2 regions of the Xanthomonas rydalmerensis genome follow, and region 1 is predicted to be linked to the other one. Evidence: predicted binding sites of a transcription regulator. Region 1 holds the regulator's gene; the other holds the start of a gene.

Region 1 (7,155 bases):
GCTGCGGTTCCTGCGGCACGTCGAAGGCCCGGGTCAGCGAGGCGTGCGGATCGAGATCGAGCATCAGCACGCGGTGCCCGAGCATGGCCAGCCCACGGCCCATGGCCAGCGTGGTGGTGGTCTTGCCCACGCCACCTTTCTGGTTGGCGATCGCCCAGATGCGCATCAGTTGACTCCTTCAATGGCAGGTACTGCGCGGGAACCGCCGGCATTGCCGGCGGCCGCCGCGGCGGGGGGGGTCGAAGTGGCCGGCGCGGCGCCGGCGCTCAAACGGTCGGGGGCCGACGGCGTCGGATCGCTGCTGTCGCCGGAATCGGCCAGGATCACCAGCACCACGCGGCGGTTGGCGTTGCGGCCGGCCGGCGTGTCGTTGCTGGCGCGCGGGCGGAACTGGCCGTAGCCGATCATCGACAGCCGCGAGGGCTGCAGGCCCTGGTCGGCGAACAGGTGGACCACGCTGGCCGCGCGCGCCGCCGACAGTTCCCAGTTCGACGGGAACTGCAAGGTGGCGATCGGGGTGTTGTCGGTGTAGCCCTCCACGCGCACCCCGTTGGGCACGCCGGCCAGCACCTGCGCCAGTTCCGCCAGGGTGGCGCGCGCGCTCTGGTCCAGCGCGGCCGAGCCAGAGCCGAACAGGATGTCGCTGTTGATCTCCACTTCGATCCACAGCCCGGCGCGGCGCACGGTGATCAGCTTCTTCTGGATCAGCGGCGCCAGCGCGGCGCCGAGACGGTCGGCGATGCTGTCGAGCTGGCGTTGCGCGCGGCGCAACTGCTGCGCGTCGCGCAGGTCGTCGCCGCGCTGCGCATTGCCGGAGGGCAGGCGGTTGGGATCGGGCAGGGTCAGCGCCGGGCTGGACTTGATCGGGGTCGGGCGCTCGCCGCCCTGGCCCTGCAAGGCCTGGTCGCCGACCTGCACCGGGCGCAGGGTCTTGGGGGTACCGCCGAACGCGGCGCTCATCGCGTCGGCCATCACCCGGTACTTGGCTTCGTTGATCGTGGACAGCGCGTACATCACCACGAAGAAGGCGAGCAGCAACGTCATCAGGTCGGCATAGGGGATGGCCCATGCCTCGTGGTTGGCGTGCTCGTCGTGGGAGTGCTTGCGGGCCATTGGCAACTCAATGCAAGAATCCGGCCAGTTTCGATTCGATGTTGCGCGGGTTCTCGCCCTGGGCGATGGCGATCAACCCTTCGATGATCATTTCGCGCTCGCCGCAACTGTGCTTGATCACGCTCTTGAGCTTGGCGGCCATGGGCAGGAACAGCAGGTTGGCCGAGGCGATGCCGTAGATGGTGGCGGTGAACGCGGCGGCGATGCCGTGGCCGAGCTTGCTCGGGTCGGCCAGGTTCTTCATCACCGCGATCAGGCCCAGCACCGCGCCGATGATGCCCAGGGTCGGCGCGTAGATGCCCATGCCCTCGAACACCTTGGCCGCGGCCAGGTCGCAGTGTTCCTGGCCTTCCAGGTCGATCTCCAGCATGTGCCGGATGGCTTCCGGCTCCACGCCGTCCACCAGCATCTGCAGGCCCTTGCGCACGAACGGATCCTGCTGCTGCGGCACCTGGTTCTCGAGGCCGAGCAGGCCCTGGCGGCGGGCGATGTTGCTCCATTCCACGATCTGCTTGAGCAGCGCCTGGCGATCGCTCGGCGGCGGCCACAGCAGCCACTTGGCGATCTGGAACGCACGCCGGAACACGGAAGGCGGGGTGTGCACCAGGATCGCGGCGACGGTGCCGACGATCACGATCACGAACGCAGCCGGCGACCACAGCGCCGAAATGCCGGCGCCCTTGAGGATGCTGCCGCCGATCAGCGACAGAATCGCCAACAGCAGGCCAATGAGACTGAGCTTGTCCATGCAGGAGGTATCGGCCAGGGGGCGGGGGACTTGATGGGTTGGGGATTCGGGATTCGGGATTGGGGAGTCGCAAGCGCGCGAGCGCGGCGGGTTGGTCGGTGTGTCGTAGGAGCGGCTTCAGCCGCGACGCGCTGACCTTGGCGCGTGCCTATGCACGATCGTTCGGATCGTGTCGGTAGGGAGTAGTGCGCCGCGCGTGCGATCGCCAAGCTCCGATCCCGGCTTCACGGCGTCGCGGCTGAAGCCGCTCCTACAAGGGAACCGATGCGGCGGCGAGCCGCTTTTGCGATTCCCCAATCCCGATTCCCGAGTCCCAGCCTCACCGCGTCGCGGCTGAAGCCGCTCCTACAAGAAGCAGAGAAGCGCCAGGGAAGCCGCTCTTACGACTCCCCAATCCCCATTCCCCAATCCCGGCCCCTCAGGCCTTCAAGCCATCCACATCCAGGATCAGCGCCAGGCGGCCGTCGCCGATGAGGGTGGCGCCGGCGTAGCCAGGCAGGCCGCGCAGGGAGCGCGGCAGCGGCTTGATCACCACTTCCTCGCGGCCGCGGACCTGGTCCACGACCAGGCCCATGCGCGATTCGCCGGCCTGCAGCACCACCACGGTCAGCAGCGGCAGTTGCGGGGCGTCGATGTTGAGCCACTGGCGCAGGTCCACCAGTGGCAGGGTATGCGACTGCCGGTCGAGCACGGCGCGGCCGTCGAACCAGCCCAGCGAGCGGCGCGGGGCGTGCAGCACTTCCACCACGCGCGCCAGCGGCAGTGCGTAGACGGTGTCGCCGGCCTGCACCAGCAGGGTCGGCAGGATCGCCAGGGTCAGCGGCACGCGGATCAGGAAGCGGCTGCCGCGACCCAGTTCCGACTGGATCTGGATCTGTCCGCTGAGTTCGCGGATGCGCGACTGCACCACGTCCATGCCGACGCCGCGGCCGGAGATATCGGTGACTTCGGCCTTGGTCGAGAAGCCGGGCAGGAACACCAGGTGCAGGCATTCCTCGGTGGTCAGGCGGGCTGCGGCCTCGGGGTCGATCAGGCCCTTCTCGCGGGCCTTGGCGCGTAGCCGTTCCGGGTCGATGCCGGCGCCGTCGTCCTGCACCTCGATGCTGACGTAGTCGCCTTCCTGCTGCGCCGACAGGCGCACGTGGCCGCCGCGCGGCTTGCCGGTGGCCTCGCGCAGCGCCGGCGCCTCGATGCCGTGGTCGATGGCGTTGCGCACCAGGTGCACCAGCGGATCGGCCAGCGCCTCGACCAGGTTGCGGTCCAGTTCGGTATCGGCGCCGATCAGTTCCAGTTCCACTTCCTTGTTGAGGGAGCGGGCGACGTCGCGCGCGACCTTGGGGAAGCGCGAGAACACCTTGCCGACCGGCTGCATGCGCGTGCGCATGACCGCCGACTGCAGGCGCGCGGTGGCGATGTCCAGGCTGCTGACCGCGCGGTCCAGTTCCTCGTCGCGCAGGCGCACGCGCAGGGTCTTGAGTCGGTTGCGCGAGAGCACCAGTTCGCCGATCAGGTTGACGATCGCGTCCAGGCGCTTGGTGTCCACACGCACGGTGTGTTCGGGTTCGGCGGCCTTGGCCGGGGCGGCCGCGGCCTTGGGCGCGGCGCTGGGCGCGCGCGGCGCCGGCTGCAGCGCCTGCGGCGTGGCCGTCGGCGGCGCATCGCCGTGCAACTGGTCCAGCAGCGCTTCGAATTCGTCGTCGCTGATCAGATCCCCCGCGGCCGCGGCGGTGGCCGCTGCGGGGGCGGGCGCCGGCGCGGCGCTCTTGGCCGGGGCCGGTGCCGGGGCGGCATCGCCGTGCGCGTCGAACTGCGCGATCAGTTCCGCTGGCGCACGCGGCGGCTCCTGGCCGCTGCCGAAGGCGTCGAGCATCGACTGCAGGTAGTCCAGCGACTGCTGCGCGGCGTCGAAGTGCCGCGCCTGCAGGGTGGCCTGGCCGGCGCGGGCCATGCCCAGGGTTTCCTCCGCGGCGTGGCACAGCTCGACCATGGCGTTGATCGCCAGGAAGCCGGCGCCGCCCTTGAGCGTGTGGAAGCCGCGGAACACGGCGTTGAGCTGGCCGCTGTCCTCGGGCGCCTGCTCCAGCGACACCAACTGCTCGCCGAGCCGGTCCAGGATCTCCTGGGCCTCGATGATGAAGTCGGCAGCGATGTCGTCGGGTACGGCGCTCATGGCATTACAGTCCCAGTCCGGACAGCAGGTCGTCGGCGTCGTTCTGCGACACGCCGTGGCGGTCCAGACCGGGCAGGGCCGGGCCGGCCAGGCTGCCGTCGGGTTTGCGTTCTTCCTTCGGCGGCAGACCCAGCGCGCCGAAGCCTTCGTGCACGCGGCGCACGATACCGGCGACGCGGCGGATGATCTGCCCGGTCAGGTCCTGGAAGCTCTGCGCCAGGGCCATTTCGGTGAGGTTGTGGCGGATCTTGTCGAGGATCTCGCCCTGGTCGCCGCTGAGGCCGCCGGCGGCGAGCTGGTTGGCCAGCGCGCGGCATTCCTCGGCCAGGTCCAGGGTGCGGTGGCTGGCCTGTTCGGTCATCTCCACCACGTGGTCCAGACGCGAGCAGGCGTCGTCCAGCTCGCCGGCCTCGCTGGGCACCACCGGCAGTTCGCCGAGCGCCTGACCCAGATCGCGCGCGAGCCGGCTCAGGCCCTGCATCATCGGCCGCGTGCGCCAGGCGGCGAGGGTGTCGATCTCCCTGCGCCAGCCGGCCTCGTCGCCGTTCTCCAGCGCGTCCAGCGCGCCTTGCAGGCGTTCGATCAGGGCGGTACGTTCGGCGGTGGCTTCCATTTAGGCGGTCGCTCCCAGGCGTTCGAAGATCTTGCCGAGCTTCTCCTGCAGCGTCTGCGCGGTGAACGGCTTGATGATGTAGCCGTTCACGCCGCACTGCGCGGCCTCGATGATCTGCTCGCGCTTGGCCTCGGCGGTGACCATCAGCACCGGCAGGTGCTTGAGCTTGTCGTCGGCGCGGATGTTGCGCAGCAGATCGATGCCGGTCATGCCGGGCATGTTCCAGTCGGTGACCACGAACTCGAACGGTGCCGAGCGCAGCGCGGCCAGGGCGCTGTTGCCGTCTTCGGCCTCGGCGGTGTTGGTGAAGCCCAGATCGCCGAGCAGATTCTTGACGATGCGCCGCATCGTCGAGAAATCGTCCACGATCAAAATCCGCATGTTCTTGTTCACCACTGACTCCTAAGGGTTCCTATTCTTCGTCTTCCAGACCGGCATCGGCGACACCGAACGCCTTCAGGCGTCCGCGCAACCGTACCGTGGCCTGGCCATGGATCTGACACACGCGCGACTCGCTGACCCCGAGTACCGCGCCGATTTCCTTGAGGTTCAATTCCTGCTCGTAGTACAGCGACAGCACCAACTGCTCGCGTTCGGGCAACTGCGCGATGGCCTTGCCCAGCTCGCGGCCGAATTCGCTGCGCTCGAGCATCTGCTGCGGATTGGGTCCGCCCTTGGCGATGGTATCCAGCTCGCCATGGTCCTCGATGCGCGACTCCAGGCTCAGCACCTGGCCGCGGGCGGCATCTTCCATCAAACGCAGGTATTCGGGAAGCGGCATGTCCATCGCCGCGGCCACTTCGTTGGCGGCGGCGGCGCGGCCGGTGCTCTGTTCGATCTTGCGGATCGCCGAGGCGGCGTCGCGGGCGCGGCGGTGCACCGAGCGCGGCACCCAGTCGCCGCGGCGGATCTCGTCGATCATCGAGCCGCGGATGCGGATCGAGGCGTAGGTCTCGAACGAGGCGCCCTGTTCGGCGTCGTAGCTGCGCGAAGCCTCGATCAGGCCGATCATGCCGGCCTGGATCAGGTCGTCGATCTCGACGCTGGCCGGCAGTCGCGCCGCCAGGTGATGGGCGATGCGCCGGACCAGGTCCGAGTGCTGGGCGATGTAGTCGTTGGCGCTGTTGCGCTGGACGGCGCGGTAGTGGGCGGCGGCGTTCATGCGGCCACCCCGCGCTGGATGATGCGTTCGACGAAGAACTCGACGTTGCCGCGTGGGGCGGTCGGCGCCTGCCAGCGCGCGGTGCGCCGGGCGATCTCGGCGATCGCCTGCGCCGACGGGCTGGACGGGTAGGCCTTGACCACCGGCTGCTGGCGCTGCACCGACAGGCGCAGCCAGTCGTCCTGCGGCACGCAGCCCAGGTAGTTCAGCGACACGTCGCCGAGGAACTTCTCGCAGACCCGGCTCAGTTTGTCGTACAGCAGGCGGCCTTCGTTGAGGTCGCGCACCATGTTGGCGACGATCTGCACCCGGTCCACGCCGCGCTCGCGCGAGAGGACCTTGATCAGGGCGTAGGCGTCGGTGATCGAGGCCGGCTCGTCGCAGACCACCACCACCGCGTCCTGCGCGGCCTGGCAGAAGGTCAGCACGCTGTCGGTGATGCCGGCGGCGGTGTCGACGATCATCACGTCCAGCTCGCGCTGCAGCTCGGAGAACACGTTGACCAGGCCCACGTGCTGGGCCGGCGGCAGCTCGGCCATGTAACGGCGGCCGGAGGCGGCGGGCACCACCATCAGCCCGTTGGGCATGTCGATCAGCACCTCTTCCAGGGTGCAGCGCCCGGCGACCAGGTCGGCCACGGTGAACTTGGGCGTCAGCCCCAGCAGCACGTCGACGTTGGCCAGGCCGAGGTCGGCGTCCAGCAGCAGGGTGCGCTTGCCCATGTCGGCCAGCGCCATGGACAGGTTGACCGAGATGTTGGTCTTGCCCACGCCGCCCTTGCCGCCGGTCACGGCGATGGTGCGCACCGGACCCAGCGGTTCGCTACGCGTCGCCGACAGGGGGAAGGCATTGGTCAGATTGACGTAGTCACGCGACGGCATGGGTCTGCTCCGGAGTACAGGGCTTATCGGCAGCGCGCCGCAAATCTTCAAGGCGCAATACCAGGCTGGCGGCGTTGGCGCGGTGCAGGTCGTCCGGCACGCGCTGTCCATCGGTCACCCAGGTGATGGGGAGGCGGTGGTCCACGACCACCGACAAGGCACTGCCGAACCGCCCGGTCTCGTCCAACTTGGTCATGATGACCCCCTGTGGGTCGGCGCCGGCGAACCGGCGCACCACCTCGTCCAGGTCGGAGAAATGGGCATTGGCAGGCAGTACCAGCAAGGATCGGACCACACGCGAGGCGCGCAGCCAGTGCAGCTGGGCGGCCAGGGCGCGGTCGCGCTGGCCCATGCCGGCGGTGTCGATCAGCACCAGCTTGTAGTCGGCCAGGCGCTCCAGCAGCTGCTGCAGCGCGGCGTCGCTGTCGGCCTCGTGCACGGCGATGCCGAGTTGGCGGCCGTAGCTGT
Region 2 (7,155 bases), 1.6 Mb from region 1:
CGACCGCGGTGGCGTACTCGCCCGTCGCGTCGGCCGCCACGCCGACCGCGGCGCTGGCGGCGCCGGAGGCGATGCTCTCGGCGCCGAGCGCGGTCGCGCCATCGCCGCTGGCGGTGCTGTAGTAGCCGAGCGCGCTGGCCTCCACGCCGCTGGTTTCGCTGAGCGTGCCGCTGGCCACGCTGCCGTCGCCGCTGGCATTGCTGGCCGCGCCGGTCGCGGTGCTCTGCGCGCCGCTGGCGTTGCTCTCTGCACCGACCGCGGTGGCGTAGTCGCCGCTGGCGCTGGCGTTGTCGCCGATCTGCAGGGCCTGCGCCTGGGCGCTGGTGGGAAGGGCGCCCGCGCCCAGCGCCAGGGCGATCGCGCCGGCCAGGGCCAGGCCGTGTGCGCGTGCGGCGCGGCGGTCGCGGACGACGGCGCCGCGCGCATCGCCGCTGGCCAGTTCCGATGCCACGACCCACATCCCCAGTGCGTTGTTCCAGACCTTGCGATAAATCCGATTCATCGACGACTGCTCCTCAATTCGGCTGGTTTTGGTCAAAAAGCCACCCTCGCCCGGCGTTCCGGCCGGCCGACCCCCTGTCGGTTTTTTGGTGCCGCACGTCCCTTACCGGGACGCGAGAGGCTCACGCCTGTCGCTGCTCGGAGCTGTAGATGAACCGAGGTGGAATGCGGAACTGACTCGAGTGTTAACTCGGCTTCGGAATTACGTCAAGTTTTTGACTTGATGAGACACAGGTCGTGACAAAAGCCGCGAATTCAGCCTGGTTTCGTTAATTTTTCGACAAATATCAATGAAAACAATCAGGTCACGTCAATTTTTCGGCACGCACCTTGCCATTCTTGACATGCCGCCTTTCCGGCGATTTCTTTTTCTGTCAAGGACTTGACGCAAAAAGGTGGTAAGTGCGCCCTCGGACCGCCGACGCATGCCGAAGGCCGCACCAGACGGACGCGGATGGAGTCGATTGCGCGAAATGCGGCCCCCGAGAGCGCGCGAGGGGGACCTGGACGCATGGCCGTGATTCGGTCCCAGCTCGGGAGCCGCGGATCGTTCGGCAGGACGGTGTTGGTTTGCGCACGGCGCAGGCATGCAGGGGCGTCGCCACGGCGATCAGCCGAGAGAGATGGTCAGACGCGCAACGCCTTTGCAGGAGCGGTCTCAGCCGCGACCACGCCCCCTCAGCACAGGCGGGCAGGCTGCATCGAGGAATCTCCTCGCGCACAAAACGACCGCATGCGGTCCCTCAGGCGCAGTGGCCAGCCTGGGCAATTCCCGCGTCGGCAGCTGCGGTGCCGCCCGCTCCGACACATGCGGACGTGACAGCACGCGCGTCGTAGCGCGTGCCCAGCGGCCGGCCTTGTTTGCGCCCGGCAGCCGCGCCGTCGTTCGCCGCAGCTCGGGTCGGGCATCGTCCATGTGTGGCAAGCGTGGCGAAAAATTCCGCGCAAGGCACCAGACTCGCTGCTCCGGCATCAGATGGCACGGTGCCACAGCAACGACGTGGATCGAAACCGGAAGGTCTTCTTCTCCCAGGAACGCAACACGGCAACCGCTAGAAGTAGAACCCGATGTTGAGGTTGAACCGCGAGTGCCACCTGGACCGGTCGCCGTCGTCGATCGCGATACCGTCGCCGCCTGCGAACCACATGTTCCTGCCGGCGATCCAGTCCAGATAGGTCAGCATGACGCCCTTCTTGATGCTGCACCCGGTGACGTTCTGCGAGGACGAACGCAGGTCGGGCCGATCGTGGGTGGGCAGGGTCATGCTGAAGTTGTTGTAGCAGGTCACATCGTCCAGCCAGCGTCCCTTGCCAAACGAATACGCGATGTTGGCGGTGGGGACATCGGCTTCGGCGGCGATCTCGAACGGCGCAAGGAACGCCGACATCGCGATGCGATCGCTCGGGACCGCGTAGCGATAGCGCGCCCACTGCACCTGGCTGGTCCAGCCGCCGCTGCTCCACTGCGCGTGCAGCGCCGCGGCGCGATGCCCGTAGCGGCGGCGATCCTCGACATCGAGTATCTGCCCGGAAAACGCCGACGCGCCAAGCAGGAGGCTGCCGTGTGCCAGGTCGACGCGGTGTTCGTAGCGCACATTCAGCCGATGGTATTCGCGATAGGGATAGCGCGCCGTCTCGGCGACATCGAACGAATAGCGCGCCGTGCGCGCACCGTCACCGTATTCGTCGCCCGAGAACCAGCCGACGTGCACGGTGTCGTTGCCGTTGGTGCGCATGAGCACCAGGCCCGGGTCGTAATCGTCTTCGATGCCGAGGTAGTAGCCGGACCCGAACCAGAAACTGTTGGAGGCAGTCGGCAACAGGCCGAACGGCACCTGCTGGATGCCGGCCTTCAGCACCGTGCGATCGTCGACGTTCCAGCCCACGAACGCATGATGCACCGCATTGAATCCGTCGTACCAACGCTGTTGCGCAGAGACGAAGAACGGACCGTCTCCCGCATTCAGGTCGACCCGCAGCAGTTCCAGATCGAGGCCATGCGTGGGGCCGTAATCCAGCCAGCCGTAGTTGAAACGGACCGCTCCGCCGAGCTTGAAGTAGGTCTCGGTGTTCTGAGTGTCCTGTGCGCATACATGACCGCTTAAGGCAGCGGCCAGCACGAATAAAAGCCCGGAACGAAAGGACATGAGCGTGACCGCCTCCCTGGTGGTTGTCGCCAGACCAGTATCGGCCACGGCAGGCCCAGCATGAGCATGAAAACGGAGATCAAGTTTGGCGCGGGGACGTCGATACCTCAGCGCAGCGGTGTGCCCAGCAGGGTCGCCCATCATCCACAACGGGAGCAGCAATGAGCAGGACCCTCGTCCGCCGTCACAGCGTCGCCAGTCGTTTGATGATCGGCACCGGCATCATCGCCCTGCTGTGTTTCGGCATGACCGCCGCCATCACCTATTGGCGCAGCAGCCATGCCTTGCTCGACGCGTCGCATGCCATGCTGCGCGAAGCGGCGCGCCACGAGGCGAGCGATATCTCCTCGGACATCGGTTCGGCCTTCGACGCCGGCGCGACCCTGGCCAACACCTTTCGCATTCAGCGCGGCGCCAACGGCGTGAGCCGGGACTCGGCCGCCGCCGTGCTGCATGAGCAGCTGCGTCTTCACAAGCGCTGGCTGGGCATCAGCACGCTATGGGAGCCGAACGCGTTCGATGGACACGATACCGCCAATGTCGACGCGCCCTTCCACGATGCGACCGGGCGCTTCATGGTGTACTGGTCGTACCAGAAGGGCGAGCTGGTGCGCGAGGCGCTGCACAGCTATGACAAGCCCGGCGAGGGCGACTGGTACCTCGCGGCGCGCAACAGCCACGCGCCGGTGGTGATCGAGCCCTACTACTACCCGGTGGCCGGCGTCGACACGCTGATGACCACCTTGAGCACGCCGGTGATGGACGGCGACAAGTTCCTGGGCACGGTCAACATCACCATGTCGCTGGATGCGCTGCAGAAACGCGTGGCGTCGCTGCATCCGCTGGACGTGGGCCAGGCGATGCTGCTGTCGCCGACCGGCGCGGTGATGGCCAGCGCCGATGCCAAGCAGGTGGGCAAGACGCTGTCCGATGCCCGCACCCAGGCGATGCTGGCAAACGTGCGCGCGGGACAGATCAGCAGCGACGAGGCCATGGTGGCCGGCGAGGACTGGTTGCGCGTGTTCGTGCCGATGCGCCTGGGCCAGGCGCCGCAGGTGTTCGCGCTCGGCATCATGGTGCCCAAGCACCACGTGATGGCGCAGGCCCGCACCTTGCTGTGGGTCATCCTGGCGGTGGGACTGTTCTCGGCCGCCCTGCTCGGCGTGTCGCTGTACCTGCTGCTGCGGCGGCAGGTGCTGGCGCCGCTTGCCGAGGCGGTCAAGGTCTCCGCAGCAGTGTCCTCGGGCGAATTGAACAGCCGCATCGAACCGCGCCGCATGGACGAAATGGGGCAGCTGCTGCAGTCGATGGGCAGCATGCAGGCGCAGCTGCGCGCGGTGATCGAAGCGCAGGACGACATGGCCAGCCGGCACGATGCCGGCGAGATGAGCTATCGCATGGATGCGGCGCGCTTCCCCGGCGAGTACGGCCGCATGGTGGCCGGCACCAACGACCTGGTCGATGCGCATGTGCAGGTGCAGCGCGAGCTGGTGGCGGTCATGTCGCGCTACGCGGTCGGCGACATGCAGCCCGACATGCGCGCCTTGCCCGGCGAGAAGGCGGCGCTCAGCGATGCGATGGCGGCGACCAAGCGCAATCTGCAGGCGATCAACCGGCAGATCCTCGCCCTGGCGCAGGCCGCCGCGGCCGGCAACTTCGCCACCCGCGGCGATGCGCAGGCGTTCGACCACGATTTCCGCGGGATGGTGGAAGGGTTGAACAACCTGATGCAAACTACCGATACCAACCTGGCGGAGGTGTCGCGGTTGCTGCAGGCGATCGCCACCGGCGACCTCACCGTGCGCATGAACGGCGAGTTCCGCGGCGTGTTCGCGCAGATGCGCGACGACGCCAATGCCACGGCCAGCCAGCTGGCGCAGATCGTCGGCAGCATCCAGACCTCGGCCGCATCGATCAAGGGTGCCGCCAGCGAGATCGCCGCCGGCAACCAGGACCTGTCGCAGCGCACCGAGCAGCAGGCCGCCAACCTTGAAGAAACCGCCGCCTCGATGGAAGAACTCACCTCCACCGTCAAGCAGAATGCGGACGGCGCGCGCCAGGCCAATCAGCTCGCCATCGGCGCGGCCGGCGTGGCCGCGCAGGGTGGGCAGGTGGTGGACCAGGTCGTGGAGACCATGCGCGGCATCGAAGCCTCGTCCAGGAAGATCGCCGACATCATCTCCGTGATCGACGGCATCGCGTTCCAGACCAACATCCTGGCCTTGAACGCGGCGGTGGAAGCGGCACGCGCCGGCGAACAGGGCCGCGGCTTTGCGGTCGTGGCCTCGGAAGTGCGCATGCTCGCGCAGCGCTCCTCCGGCGCGGCCAAGGAGATCAAGGACCTGATCGAAGACTCGGTGCAGCGCGTGGCCGAAGGCTCCACCCTGGTGCACAGCGCCGGCGCGACCATGAGCGAGGTGGTGGCCAGCGTGCAGCGGGTCACCGACATCATGGGCGAGATTTCCGCAGCGTCGCAGGAACAGTCGGCCGGCATCGCCCAGGTCAACCAGACCATCACCAACATGGACGAGACCACCCAGCAGAACGCCGCGCTGGTGGAAGAAGCCACCGCCGCCGCGCGCTCGCTCGAGGACCAGGCGGTGCAGCTCACCGAAGCGGTGGCGGTGTTCAAGCTCGATGCCGCGCATGCGGCCGCGCGGCAGGCGGTTCCAGGCCCGACGGCACCGCCAGCCAAGCGTCCGACGGCCGGCCGCCCTGCCGCGTCCCGGTTGCGCGCTGTCGTGACCACGCCCGACAGCGACAACAGTTGGAAAGAGTTCTGAAACAGGCGCGGGCGCGCGGTCGGCGCCCGCATGGTCCAACAGTGCCTGGCCTGGCCAGGCACTACGCGGCCGGCCTGTCGGCCAGGCGGACGCAGCGCGCGCGATGCGCCATCGCCTGCCCGCATCGCGTCGCACCTGGGTGCTGAAGGCACAGAGGCGGCGCCCCGATCGGCACCGCTTCCCTCGAACAAGGCCTGATGTCTCCAGCGCGCTGCAGCGTCGCCGTCGCAGGGTGCAAGCACCCCTGCGGCGGATGGCTGCCGCGACCGCCCCCGACCCGCCACGCCCGCCAGGGGCGGACGTGGCGCAGGGGCGCTCAGCCCACCCACACCCGCGCATTGCGGAACATGCGCAGCCACGGCGCCTCGTCCGGCCACTCGGCCGGATGCCAGCTGAGGTTGAGCGAGCGCAGGGTCCGCTCCGGGTGCGGCATCAGGATGGTCACCCGGCCGTCGTCGCTGGTCAGGCCGGTGATGCCGTCGGGCGAGCCGTTCGGGTTCAGCGGGTACTGCGTGGCGACGGCGCCATGGCCGTCGACGAAGCGCAGCGCCACGCGCGCGGCCGCCTGGTCCACCGCACTGTCGAATTCGGCGCGGCCTTCGCCGTGCGCCACCGCCACCGGGATCCGCGAGCCGGCCATGCCGCGCAGGAAGATCGACGGCGACTCCACCACTTCCAGCAGGCTGGTGCGCGCCTCGAACTGCTCGCTGCGGTTGCGCAGGAAGCGCGGCCAGTGCTCGGCACCGGGGATGATGTCCTTGAGCTGGCTGAGCATCTGGCAGCCGTTGCATACGCCCAGGGCGAAGCTGTCGCTGCGCGCGAAGAACGCGGCGAAGGCATCGCGCAGCGCCGGCCGTTCCAGGATCGAGGTGGCCCAGCCGCGGCCGGCACCAAGCACGTCGCCGTAGCTGAAGCCGCCGCAGGCGGCCAGGCCGACGAAGTCGGCCAGGTTCACGCGGCCGGCGATCAGGTCGCTCATGTGCACGTCGAAAGCACGGAAGCCGGCGCGCTCGAACGCATTGGCCATCTCGATCTGGCCGTTGACGCCCTGCTCGCGCAGGATCGCCACCTTCGGCCGCTGGCCGCTGGCGATGAACGGCGCGGCGATGTCCTCGGCCGGGTCGAAGGCCAGCTTCGGCTTCAGCCCGGGCGCGGCGAAGTCGCGCGCCAGCGCGCGTTCCTCGGCGGCACTGTCGGGGTTGTCGCGCAACGTCTGCATGGCGTGGGTGACCGACCACCAGGCATCGAACAGCTCGTCCCAACGCCATTCGGCCAGGGTCTTGCCGCCCAGGCCCACGCGCACCGCCGCGGCGGTGCTGGGGCGTGCGATGCGCTGCGCGCACTCGGTCAGCGCATGGCGCTCGACCAGATCGGCGAACGCGGCGCGGTCTTCCTTGGCGACCTGCACCACCGCGCCCAGTTCCTCGTTGAACAGGCTGCGGAAGGGATCGTCGCCCCAGGCATCGAGGGTGATGTCCAGGCCTTGCCGCGACGCGAACGCCATCTCGCACAGCGCGGCGAACGCGCCACCGTCGCTGCGGTCGTGATAGGCCAACAGCATGCCGGCCTCGCGCGCATCGCGGATCAGCTCGAAGAACGCGCGCAGCCGCTGCGGATCGTCCAGGTCCGGCACCGCGCCGCCGAAGGCCGGCAGCGCGCCGTCGCCATGCACCTGCGCCAGCACCGAACCGCCCAGGCGCTGCTTGCCGCCGCCCAGCCCGATC

The links. Region 1 encodes FliA, which starts transcription of late flagellar genes. Its sites were predicted from a motif close to TAAAGTTTNNCNNNCNNNGGCCGATAA; they were not measured.
Region 2: the regulator FliA is predicted to act here: its motif matches at 2,728-2,754, upstream of QN245_RS18015 (methyl-accepting chemotaxis protein).

What each region holds. Positions count from the first base shown of each region.
Region 1 covers NZ_CP126170.1:2,601,136-2,608,290, reverse strand. Annotated here, with positions in the region: gene QN245_RS10960 (ParA family protein) at 1-166, opposite strand, end outside; gene motD (flagellar motor protein MotD) at 166-1,113, opposite strand; gene QN245_RS10950 (flagellar motor protein) at 1,121-1,861, opposite strand; gene QN245_RS10945 (chemotaxis protein CheA) at 2,280-4,031, opposite strand; gene QN245_RS10940 (protein phosphatase CheZ) at 4,036-4,644, opposite strand; gene cheY (chemotaxis response regulator CheY) at 4,645-5,037, opposite strand; gene QN245_RS10930 (RNA polymerase sigma factor FliA) at 5,057-5,806, opposite strand; gene QN245_RS10925 (MinD/ParA family ATP-binding protein) at 5,803-6,687, opposite strand; gene flhF (flagellar biosynthesis GTPase FlhF) at 6,674-7,155, opposite strand, start outside.
Region 2 covers NZ_CP126170.1:4,248,938-4,256,092, forward strand. Annotated here, with positions in the region: gene QN245_RS18005 (ESPR-type extended signal peptide-containing protein) at 1-502, opposite strand, end outside; gene QN245_RS18010 (hypothetical protein) at 1,554-2,696, opposite strand; gene QN245_RS18015 (methyl-accepting chemotaxis protein) at 2,810-5,431, shown strand; gene purL (phosphoribosylformylglycinamidine synthase) at 5,748-7,155, opposite strand, start outside.